Linked DNA regions of Rhodopseudomonas palustris. The protein of the gene in region 1 interacts with the protein of each later gene in a pairwise test. Links are inferred from orthologs where the notes say so. Each region holds a gene or a part of one and is shown in the gene's direction. Other genes may lie near its edges.

What was found. The genes of interacting proteins can lie anywhere in the genome.
Region 2: the proteins of hflK (region 1) and ftsH interact in binary tests that used the Escherichia coli proteins (3 or more experiments, as listed by UniProt). The link is inferred for Rhodopseudomonas palustris from one-to-one orthologs.

Annotation. Positions count from the first base shown.
Region 1 is NZ_CP140155.1:2,092,103-2,098,202, reverse strand. What follows is about bases 1,519-4,376. They hold hflK (FtsH protease activity modulator HflK), read left to right. Parts: upstream 1,519-2,293; coding sequence 2,294-3,460; downstream 3,461-4,376. Other genes in these bases: hflC (protease modulator HflC), read left to right, coding at 3,457-4,376; SR870_RS09480 (dihydrofolate reductase), read left to right, coding at 1,625-2,140; SR870_RS09485 (hypothetical protein), read left to right, coding at 1,519-1,628. Also shown: SR870_RS09495 (thymidylate synthase), read left to right, coding at 65-859; SR870_RS09490 (hypothetical protein), read left to right, coding at 865-1,278; more of SR870_RS09485, read left to right, coding at 1,257-1,518; more of hflC, read left to right, coding at 4,377-4,401; SR870_RS09465 (DUF2065 domain-containing protein), read left to right, coding at 4,533-4,733; SR870_RS09460 (Do family serine endopeptidase), read left to right, coding at 4,928-6,100.
Region 2 is NZ_CP140155.1:362,369-367,081, forward strand. Bases 1,742-4,615 are described here. They hold ftsH (ATP-dependent zinc metalloprotease FtsH), read left to right. Parts: upstream 1,742-2,157; coding sequence 2,158-4,074; downstream 4,075-4,615. Other genes in these bases: tilS (tRNA lysidine(34) synthetase TilS), read left to right, coding at 1,742-1,947; SR870_RS01660 (Acg family FMN-binding oxidoreductase), read left to right, coding at 4,202-4,615. Also shown: tol-pal system protein YbgF, read left to right, coding at 1-853; more of tilS, read left to right, coding at 907-1,741; more of SR870_RS01660, read left to right, coding at 4,616-4,713. UniProt on the Escherichia coli protein: Acts as a processive, ATP-dependent zinc metallopeptidase for both cytoplasmic and membrane proteins. Plays a role in the quality control of integral membrane proteins.

The DNA of each region.
Region 1 (6,100 bases):
AGCCTTGCGCAGCGGCCGCTTCCGGCGGCTGCCACGCCGGCGCCATTCCGGGCACCGACGACCGATGATCCAGTACCACGACCTGCTCGAGCGCATCCTCAGCGACGGCGCCGAGAAGCACGACCGCACCGGCACCGGCACGCTGTCCGTGTTCGGCCATCAGATGCGGTTCGATCTGGCGGCCGGCTTCCCGATGCTGACCACCAAGCGGCTGCCGCTGAAGGCGATCGTCCACGAACTGCTGTGGTTTCTGCAGGGCGACACCAACATCAAATATCTGCGCGATCACGGCGTCACGATCTGGGACGAATGGGCGGACGCCAACGGCGATCTCGGCCCGGTCTACGGCGCGCAATGGCGGTCCTGGCCGACCGCCGACGGCGGCAGCATCGACCAGATCGCGGGCGTGGTCGACATGATCAAGCGCAACCCGGATTCGCGGCGGCTGATCGTTACCGCGTGGAACCCGGCGGATGTCGAGAAGATGGCGCTGCCGCCATGCCACTGCCTGTTCCAGTTCTACGTCGCGAACGGCAAGCTGTCGTGCCAGTTGTATCAACGTTCCGCCGATGCGTTTCTCGGCGTGCCGTTCAACATTGCGTCCTACGCGCTGCTGACGATGATGGTGGCGCAGGTGACCGGCCTGCAGCCCGGGGATTTCGTTCACACGCTGGGCGACGCGCATCTGTATTCCAACCACCTCGAGCAAGCGCGACTGCAGCTGACCCGCGCGCCGCGCGCGCTGCCGGTGATGACGATCGATCCCGCCGTCACCGACATCTTCGGCTTCCGCTACGAGGACTTCACGCTGCAGGGCTACGACCCGCACCCGCACATCAAGGCGGAGGTGGCGGTGTAGCGGTCATGGTCGAAATCAGCAAAGCCCGGTTGGTCGCTCTGTCCGACGCAAAACTGCACGATGCCAAGCTTCTGCTGGACGCGGGCAGCAGCGGAAACGCCTATTACCTAGCTGGATATGCGATCGAACTGACGCTGAAGGCGATCTTGTCGTCACAATTCAATGCCGATACGCTGCCTGACAGAGTCCTTGTGAGGGATGTGTTCACTCACGATCTTATCAAGCTCGTAAAGCTTTGTCGTCTGGAGGACGAGCTCAAGTCTCGCAGGCAGCTCAACGCCGAATTCGAGGGGTATTGGCAGATTGTGGCGGGTTGGGATGAAGCTAGTCGCTATGGAGACATCGGATCAGACGATGCCTCCAATCTGGTACGAGCTATCGAAGGAGGTATTCTCCCATGGTTGCGCAGCAAGCTGTAGCAGAGGAGTTCGAGACCGCTCGCCACTTGCTCGACCTTCTCGAGCGAGACGGATTTCTGGTCGAGACCGCGATTTGGGCCCTGGACGACGAGGGGCGCGGACGTCTCTACATTGTGCCTCTCGATCGAGGTGGTGACACATTGGACGAGACTATTCGCGTGGCTCAGACGATCGTGGATCATCGCGACGAACTTCCCGGCCGGCACGACTTGCGGTATTCGGTGGTCAAGCGGGACAATCCGATCGTCCAAGCAGTAAAGTCTGTTTCATCGCCCGATGGTCGAGTCCGTGGCGCCTATCGTAACGGCACCTACGTGGACGAAGCTTACGTTCTGCGTCCCGCGGCATGATCCCCATCGTCCTCATCGTCGCGGTCGCCGACAACGGCGTGATCGGGCAGGGCAACGCCATTCCCTGGCGGCTCAAATCCGATCTGCAGCGCTTCAAGCAGCTCACGCTGAACAAGCCGGTGATCATGGGCCGCAAGACCTATCAGTCGATCGGCCGGCCATTGCCGGGTCGAACCAACATCGTGGTGACCCGTGACCCGCATTTCCAGGCGGACGGCGTGGTGGTCGCGACGTCGTTCGATGCCGCGGAGCAGGTCGCTGCCGGCGACGCGCTGCGGCGTTTTGCCACCGAAATCGCGGTGATCGGCGGGGCGGAAATCTACGCGCACTGGCTGCCTTGCGCCTCGCGTATCGAATTGACCGAGGTACACGCCAGCCCGCAAGGCGATACCAGTTTCCCGGCGCTCGATCCGACGCAGTGGGAGGAGCTCGCGCGGACACGCCACGCCGCTGGACCTCAGGACAGCGCCGATGTCTCATATGTGACCTATCGACGCTGCACTGCACGTTAACCTTGAGCGCGGCGCGATCCACATTGACAAAATTGCGTCAGGGCTTAGCTCGCGACATGTGACGACGCGCGTTGTGCCTGCCGGGCCTGTCCCCTATAAAGCCGTGCACGAATTGGGGTCCGCACGTTCGCCGGACCGCTGAGGAGACTATTGATGCCGTGGAAGAATCAAGGCGGAGGACCCTGGGGTTCTGGCCCGAAGGGTCCTTGGGGCTCCGGACCGCAACCATCGGGACCGCGGCCGCCTGACCTGGAAGATCTGCTCCGTCGCGGCCAGGACCGGCTGCAGCAATTGCTTCCCGGCGGTTATTTCAGCAGTCTCGGCATCGCCATCGCGGTGCTCGGCGCCTTGACGATCTGGGGCCTGTCCGGCTTCTTCCGGGTGCAGTCCGAAGAGCTCGGCGTCGTGCTGCGCTTCGGCAAGCACGTCCGCACCGTGCAGCCCGGTCTGAATTATCATCTGCCGTATCCGATCGAGACCGTGTTGCTGCCGAAGGCGCTGCGCGTGTCGACGATCAGCATCGGCATGACGCTGATCAACGATCCGGCCCGGCGCGGCACGACGGCACGCGACGTGCCCGAGGAAAGCCTGATGCTGACCGGCGACGAGAACATCGTCGACGTCGATTTCGCCGTGTTGTGGCGAATCAAGCCCGACGGTGTCGGCAACTTCCTGTTCAACATCCAGAACCCGGAAGGCACCGTGAAGGCGGTCGCCGAAAGCGCGATGCGCGAAGTGATCGGCCGCTCCAACATCCAGCCGATCCTGACCGGCGCCCGGACCACGATCGAGAGCGGCGTGCAGGAACTGATGCAGAAGACGCTCGACGGCTACGGCGCCGGCGTTCTGGTGCAGCAGGTGCAGATGCAGAAGGTGGATCCGCCGCAGCAGGTCATCGACGCGTTCCGCGACGTCCAGGCTGCGCGCGCCGACCTCGAGCGTCTGCAGAACGAAGCGCAGACTTACGCCAACCGCGTCATCCCCGACGCCAGAGGTCGCGGCGCGCAGATCATCCAGGCGGCCGAGGGCTACAAAGGCCAGGCGGTTGCCGAGGCCAAGGGCCAGAGCGCGCGCTTCCTCGACGTCTATGAAGAATACAGGAAGGCTCCCGACGTGACCCGTCAGCGGATCTATCTCGAAACCATGGAGCGCGTGCTCGGCCCTGCCGAGAAGCTGGTTTACGATTCGGGGTCGGGCCCCGGGGGAGGCCAGGGCATCGTGCCGTATCTGCCGCTGAGTGAGCTGAGCCCGCGCCGCACGGCGCCGGCCACACCGACGCCGCCGCAGAACCAGCAGACCCAGGGCGGAGGCAACCGATGAAGGCCGGAATCGCAGGTATCGTTGCCCTGATCGTCCTGCTCGTGGCGATCATCGTCGGCTGGTCGTCGTTGTTCACCGTCCGCCAGACCGAGCAGGTGTTGCTGGTCCGGCTCGGCGAGCCGGTGCGAGTCGTCACTGAACCGGGGCTTCACTTCAAGGCGCCGTTCATCGACACCGTGATCAGCATCGACAAGCGGATTCTCGACCTCGAAAATCCGTCGCAGGAAGTGATCGCTTCGGATCAGAAGCGGCTCGTGGTCGATGCGTTCGCCCGCTACCGCATCAAAAACGCGTTGCGCTTCTACCAGAGCATCGGGTCGATCCCGGCCGCAAACATCCAGCTGACCACGCTGTTGAACGCGGCATTGCGTCGTGTGCTCGGCGAGGTCACCTTCATTCAGGTGGTGCGCGACGAGCGCGAGGGCCTGATGCAGCGGATTCGGGCCCAGCTCGACCGCGAGGCGGATGGCTACGGCATCGAGGTCATCGATGTCCGCATCCGCCGCGCCGATCTGCCGGATCAGAACAGCCAGGCGGTGTATCAGCGGATGCAGACGGAACGTCAGCGCGAGGCGGCCGAGTTCCGCGCCCAGGGCGGACAGAAGGCGCAGGAGATCCGCTCCAAGGCCGACCGTGAGGCCACGGTGATCGTGGCCGAGGCGAATTCGCAGGCTGAAGAAATCCGCGGTTCCGGCGACGCCGAGCGCAACCGTCTGTTCGCGGCTGCTTACGGCAAGGACCCGGAGTTCTTCTCGTTCTATCGGTCGATGACGGCCTACGATCAGTCGCTGAAGAGCTCGGACACCCGCTTCCTGCTGCGGCCCGATTCGGAGTTCTTCCGCTTCTTCGCCAATTCGTCCGGCAGGCCCGCGACACGGCCGGCGACTGCGGCGCCGGGTGCGGCGCAGGCTGCGCCGGAACCGGCTGCCGCGCCACGCTAGCGTTTCCGGTTCTGATTTCATCAGACACGGAATTGCTCTAGAACAGCGCCGAAATCAGAAGCGCAGGCCGCGGCCTGCGCTTCGTCGATAATGGCTGTCGGGCGAGATTCCCGGCCGGGGGATACAGTCGCATGGGGTCTTTCGCGTTCGCCGACCTCCTGATCGGGGTGGGTGTGTTGTTCGTTTTGGAAGGCCTGATCTTCGCCGCGAGCCCGAGCTGGATGCGTCGCGCCATGAAAAGCGCGTTGGCGACTCCCGACAACGTGCTGCGCGTGGTCGGCATCGTCTCGGCCGTGCTCGGCCTGATCCTGATCTGGGTGGTCCGCCGCTGACCTCGCGGAGGCGCGCGATCGGACAGTTTTCAACGGCATCGTGAGCAGGGACGTCCGTTTTTCGCCGCAATCGGTGTTGCGGATGGGGTAGTTTCGAACGATTCCGATGCTTGCCCCGGTTCCCGGATCGGACGCAGAGTTTTCAAGCGGCAGCGCCCAAGGCGCCCGGCCTCGATGCAGGAGACGCCCCCATCATGCCCGTTGCGATCACCGCCTTGAGCTTCCGGATCAGGCCTTTGCTGGCGGCGCTGTGCCTCGGCGCCGCCGCCTTGACCGCGGCCCCGGCGCAGGCCCGCGGCCCCGAGGGCATCGCGGACGTCGCCGAGAAGGTCATCGACGCCGTGGTCAACATCTCGACCACCCAGACGGTCGAGGCCAAGAGCGCGCCCAGCGAGGGCAACAGCGCCAAGCCGAATCTGCCGCCGGGCTCGCCGTTCGAGGAGTTCTTCGAGGACTTCTTCAAGAACCGCCGCGGCGAGAAGGGCGGCGGCCCGCGCAAGACCAACTCGCTCGGCTCGGGTTTCATCGTCGACACCGCAGGCATTGCCGTGACCAACAATCACGTCATCGCCGACGCCGACGAGATCAACCTGATCATGAACGACGGCACCAAGATCAAGGCCGAGCTGGTCGGCGTGGACAAGAAGACGGATCTCGCGGTGCTGAAGTTCAAGCCGCCGGCCAACAAGCCGCTGGTGGCGGTGAAGTTCGGCGACAGTGACAAGCTGCGGCTCGGCGAATGGGTGGTGGCGATCGGCAATCCGTTCTCGCTCGGCGGCACGGTCACCGCCGGCATCGTCTCGGCGCGCAATCGCGACATCAATTCCGGGCCGTATGACAGCTACATCCAGACCGACGCGGCGATCAATCGCGGCAATTCCGGCGGCCCGCTGTTCAACCTCGACGGCGAAGTCATCGGCGTCAACACGCTGATCATCTCGCCGTCCGGCGGCTCGATCGGCATCGGCTTCGCGGTGCCGTCGAAGACCGTGGTCGGCGTCGTCGATCAGCTTCGGCAGTTCGGCGAACTGCGCCGCGGCTGGCTCGGCGTGCGCATCCAGCAGGTCACCGACGAGATCGCCGAGAGCCTCAACATCAAGCCGGCGCGTGGCGCGCTGGTCGCCGGCATCGACGACAAGGGCCCGGCCAAGCCCGCCGGCATCGAGCCCGGCGACGTCGTCGTCAAGTTCGACGGCAAGGACGTCAAGGAGCCGAAGGATCTGTCGCGCGTGGTCGCCGACACCGCGGTCGGCAAGACCGTCGACGTGGTGATCATCCGCAAGGGCAAGGAAGAGACCAAGCAGGTCACGCTCGGCCGCCTCGACGATGGCGCCAAGCCACAGCCGGCCTCGGCCAAGTCACAACCC
Region 2 (4,713 bases), 1.7 Mb from region 1 along the record:
AACGCTGACCGGGCAGAACGAGGAACTGCAATACCGCAACCGTCGGCTCGAAGAGCAGGTCCGGCAATTGCAGGGCAACGCCGGCGCGCAGCCGGGCGGGCCGGGCAACGTCGCCCCTCCGGCGGCCGCCGCGCAGCAACCGCCGGTCTACGGCCAGCCGCCGCAGCAGGCGCCGGTCTATGGTCAGCAGCCGCAGGCGCCGATCGTGCAGGACCAGGCGGTGGCGCCTCCGGCGACAGGCCGCCGCCGTGGCGATGCGTTCGATCCGAGCCAGAATCCGGCGGCGCCCGGCGTCCCGCGTGCGCTCGGTGGCGGACAATTGCCGATCCCGGCCGAGCAGGGTGGGGTGGCGGGCGCGCCGCTCGACCTGTCGAACAATCCCGGCGGTCGCTATCCCGACGCCGGCGCGCCGCCGCAGCAGGCGCCGCGCGCGACGGGCGGGGCGGGATTGACCACGCTGCCGCCGTCGGCCAGCCCACGCGACGAGTTCGATCTCGGCATCGGCTACATGCAGCGCCGCGACTACGCGCTCGCCGAGGAGACGATGCGCAACTTCGCGAGCAAATATCCCAACGACGCGCTGACGCCGGATTCGCAATACTGGCTGGGCGAGAGCTTCTTCCAGCGCCAGATGTATCGCGACGCGGCGGAAGCCTTCCTTGCGGTCACCAGCAAATACGAGAAGTCGGCGAAGGCGCCCGATGCGCTGCTGCGGCTCGGCCAGTCGCTGTCGGCGCTGAAGGAAAAGGAAGCCGCCTGCGCCGCGCTGGGCGAGATCGGCCGCAAATATCCGAAGGCGTCGGCCGGCGTGAAGAAGGCAGTCGACGCCGAGCAGAAGAAGCTCAAGTGCTAGGCTGACGAGAGCCCCGGCCGAGCCGGTGCCAATCGCCAGGGATCGAGCCGCTGATGTCCGGCAATGACGAAGCGCCGATTTCGGCGCGCGAGGCTTCTGATCTGTTCGCCGACTGGAAGGCGGTCCCCGCGATCGTGCTCGCGGTGTCCGGCGGTCCGGATTCGCTGGCGCTGATGTGGCTCGCCGCGCGCTGGCGCAAGGCGCGTAAGCGCGGGCCCGCGCTGTTCGTCGTCACCATCGACCACGGCCTGCGGCCGGAAGCGGCCCGCGAGGCGCGGTCGGTCAAGCAGCTCGCCCGCAAGCTCGATCTGCCGCACCGGACGCTGCGCTGGACCGGCGACAAGCCGAACACGGGATTGCCGGCGGCCGCGCGCGCGGCGCGCTATCGGCTGCTGGCCAAGGTGGCGAAGGCGGTCGGCGCCGCGCATATCATGACCGCGCACACCCGCGACGATCAGGCCGAGACCGTGCTGATGCGGCTGTCCCGCGGCAGCGGCATCGCCGGCCTGGCCGCGATGCCGCGCGAGACGGTGCGCGACGGTGCGGTGCTGGTCCGTCCGTTGCTGGACGTGCCGAAACGGCGCCTCGTTGCGACGCTCGACAGGGCGAAGATCGGATTTGCGATCGACCCGAGCAATGCCGATCCCCGGTTCACCCGCCCCCGTCTGCGCGAACTGATGCCGCTGCTGGCCGCCGAGGGATGCGATTCGCGCAATCTGGCGCGGCTGGCCGCCCGCGCCGCCCGCGCCGAGGCCGCGCTGGAGCTGCTGGTCGATGGCGCGGAGCGGTTCCTGGCGATGCGCAGCGCGGATCACCCGCCGCAGAGCTTCGACGCCTCGGTATTTTACGCACTCGCCGCGGAAATCCGGATTCGGTTGTTGCTACGTGCGATCGGCCGCGCCGGCCGGGAAGGCCGGCCTGAACTCGGCAAGGTCGAGGCATTGGCCGCTGCGCTTCAATCGGCCGCCGCCAGGCCGGCCCCGAAACCGGGGCAAATCAAGCTGAAACAAACGCTTGCCGGGGCCGTAATCACTTTGACACCAGTTTGCCTGAAGTTTGCCGCAGCGCCGATGCGGCGGCGGAAGACGGGCTGACCCGCTCGCATCCGCGTTCCGACGGCTCCGACAGCGGCCGAACTCTCCGTGATTTGAGCCTTCGGAAGGCCGAAATGCGCTAAATAGTCCTGAACGGTTCTCTTGGCAGGCGGCCGTGTGACACCTAGATTGTGGATTGGCCGGTCCGAGGACAGTCTCGCGGCACCCGGGCTAAAGGATCGCGATCCGCGCGACCGATAAGGAAGATCGATGAACGCCAATCTGCGGAATTTCGCCCTCTGGGTCATTATCGTCTTGCTGCTTTTGGCGCTGTTTACGCTCTTCCAGAATCCCGGCCAGCGCACTGCATCGCAGGATATCTCGTTCTCGCAGCTACTCAGCGAGGTCGATCAGAATCACGTTCGCGACGTGGTGATCCAGGGCCAGGAAATTCACGGCACCTTCACCAACGGCTCGAGCTTCCAGACCTACGCGCCGAACGATCCGTCGCTCGTCACGCGCCTGTACAACGGCAAGGTCGCGATCACCGCGAAGCCGCCGGGCGACAACGTGCCGTGGTTCGTGTCGCTGCTCGTCTCCTGGCTGCCGTTCATCGCGCTGATCGGCGTGTGGATCTTCCTGTCGCGGCAGATGCAGGGCGGCGCCGGCAAGGCGATGGGCTTCGGCAAGTCGCGCGCGAAAATGCTCACGGAGGCCCACGGCCGCGTGACGTTCGAAGACGTCGCCGGCGTCGACGAAGCCAAGCAGGACCTACAGGAGATCGTCGAGTTTCTGCGCGATCCCGGAAAATTCCAGCGCCTCGGCGGACGAATCCCGCGCGGCGTGCTGCTGGTCGGTCCGCCCGGTACGGGTAAGACGCTGATCGCGCGTGCGGTCGCCGGCGAAGCCAACGTGCCGTTCTTCACGATCTCGGGTTCGGACTTCGTCGAAATGTTCGTCGGCGTCGGCGCCTCCCGCGTCCGTGACATGTTCGAGCAGGCCAAGAAGAACGCGCCCTGCATCATCTTCATCGACGAAATCGACGCCGTCGGCCGTCATCGTGGCGCCGGCCTCGGCGGCGGCAATGACGAGCGCGAGCAGACCCTGAACCAGTTGCTGGTCGAGATGGACGGCTTTGAGGCCAACGAAGGCGTGATCCTGATCGCGGCCACCAACCGGCCCGACGTGCTCGATCCCGCGCTGCTGCGTCCCGGCCGCTTCGACCGTCAGGTCGTGGTGCCCAATCCGGACGTGGTCGGCCGCGAGCAGATCCTCAAGGTGCATGTCCGCAAGGTGCCGCTGGCGCCGGATATCAACCTCAAGACCATCGCGCGCGGCACCCCGGGTTTCTCCGGCGCCGACCTGATGAACCTCGTCAACGAAGCGGCCTTGATGGCGGCCCGGCGCAACAAGCGCATGGTGACGCAAGCCGAGTTCGAGGACGCCAAGGACAAGGTGATGATGGGCGCCGAGCGCAAGTCGCTGGTGATGACCGAGGAAGAGAAGATGCTGACGGCCTATCACGAGGGCGGTCACGCCATCGTCGGCCTCAACGTCATCGCCACCGACCCGATCCACAAGGCCACCATCATTCCGCGCGGCCGTGCGCTCGGCATGGTGATGCAGCTTCCGGAACGCGACAAGCTGTCGATGTCGCTGGAGCAGATGACCTCGCGCCTCGCCATCATGATGGGCGGCCGTGTCGCCGAAGAGCTGGTGTTTGGCCGTCAGAAGGTGACCTCCGGCGCGTCGTCCGACATCGAGCAGGCGACCCGCCTGGCCCGGATGATGGTCACGCGCTGGGGCCTGTCGGAAGAACTCGGGACCGTGTCCTACGGCGAGAACCAGGACGAGGTGTTCCTCGGCATGTCGGTGTCGCGCACTCAGAATGCGTCGGAAGCGACGGTCCAGAAGATCGACGCCGAGATCAAGCGGCTGGTGGAAGAGGGCTACAACGAGGCGACCCGCATTCTCACCGAGAAGCGCGCCGACCTCGAAGCGCTCGCCAAGGGCCTGTTGGAGTTCGAAACGCTGACCGGCGACGAGATCACCGATCTCATCAACGGCAAGAAGCCGAACCGCGAGTCGGTGCTGGAGCCCTCGGGCCCGCGCACCTCCGCGGTGCCGCCCGCCGGCAAGCCGCGTCCGCGGCCCGATCCGGGCCTGGAGCCGCAGCCGCAGGCGTAATCGCCGGGCGACTGGTCGAGTTGAAACGCGGCCCTGACGGGCCGCGTTTTCGTATCGACGTGTTGACAAAGGACAATTCCGCCCGGATAGGGCTGTGCTGTTGTGCAGACCCAGCGCGGAGCACGCGATGAACCGCCGGTCGATCGTGATAGGGGGCGCTGCAACTGTTGCAGCCGCTGCCACTGGCGCCGTGCTGTGGTCGAGGCAGGGCGTCGGTCAATGGCGCGAGGCCGCAGCCGGGATTCGGCGGCCGCTGAACGTGGACCTCTCCGGCTCGGCTGCGCTTTCCGAACTGGTGCGCTGCGCCACGCTCGCGGCGAGCAGCCACAACACCCAGCCGTGGCGCTTCGTACTCGGCGACTCCGCGCTCGCCATCGTTCCGGATTTTTCCCGTCGCTGTCCGGTGGTTGATCCGGACGACCATCATCTGTTCGCCAGCCTCGGCGCCGCCACCGAGAACATCGTGCAGGCAGCGCCGGTGTTCGGTCTGTCCGCGACCGTGCGGCCTGTCGACGAAGACGGACGGGTGAGGATCGATCTCCCGCGGGGTGCCTCCGCGCCCTCAGTATTGGCGGCAGCGATCGTCGGACGCCAATGCAGCCGCGGCCTGTACGACGGGCGTAATATCGCCCCGGCCGA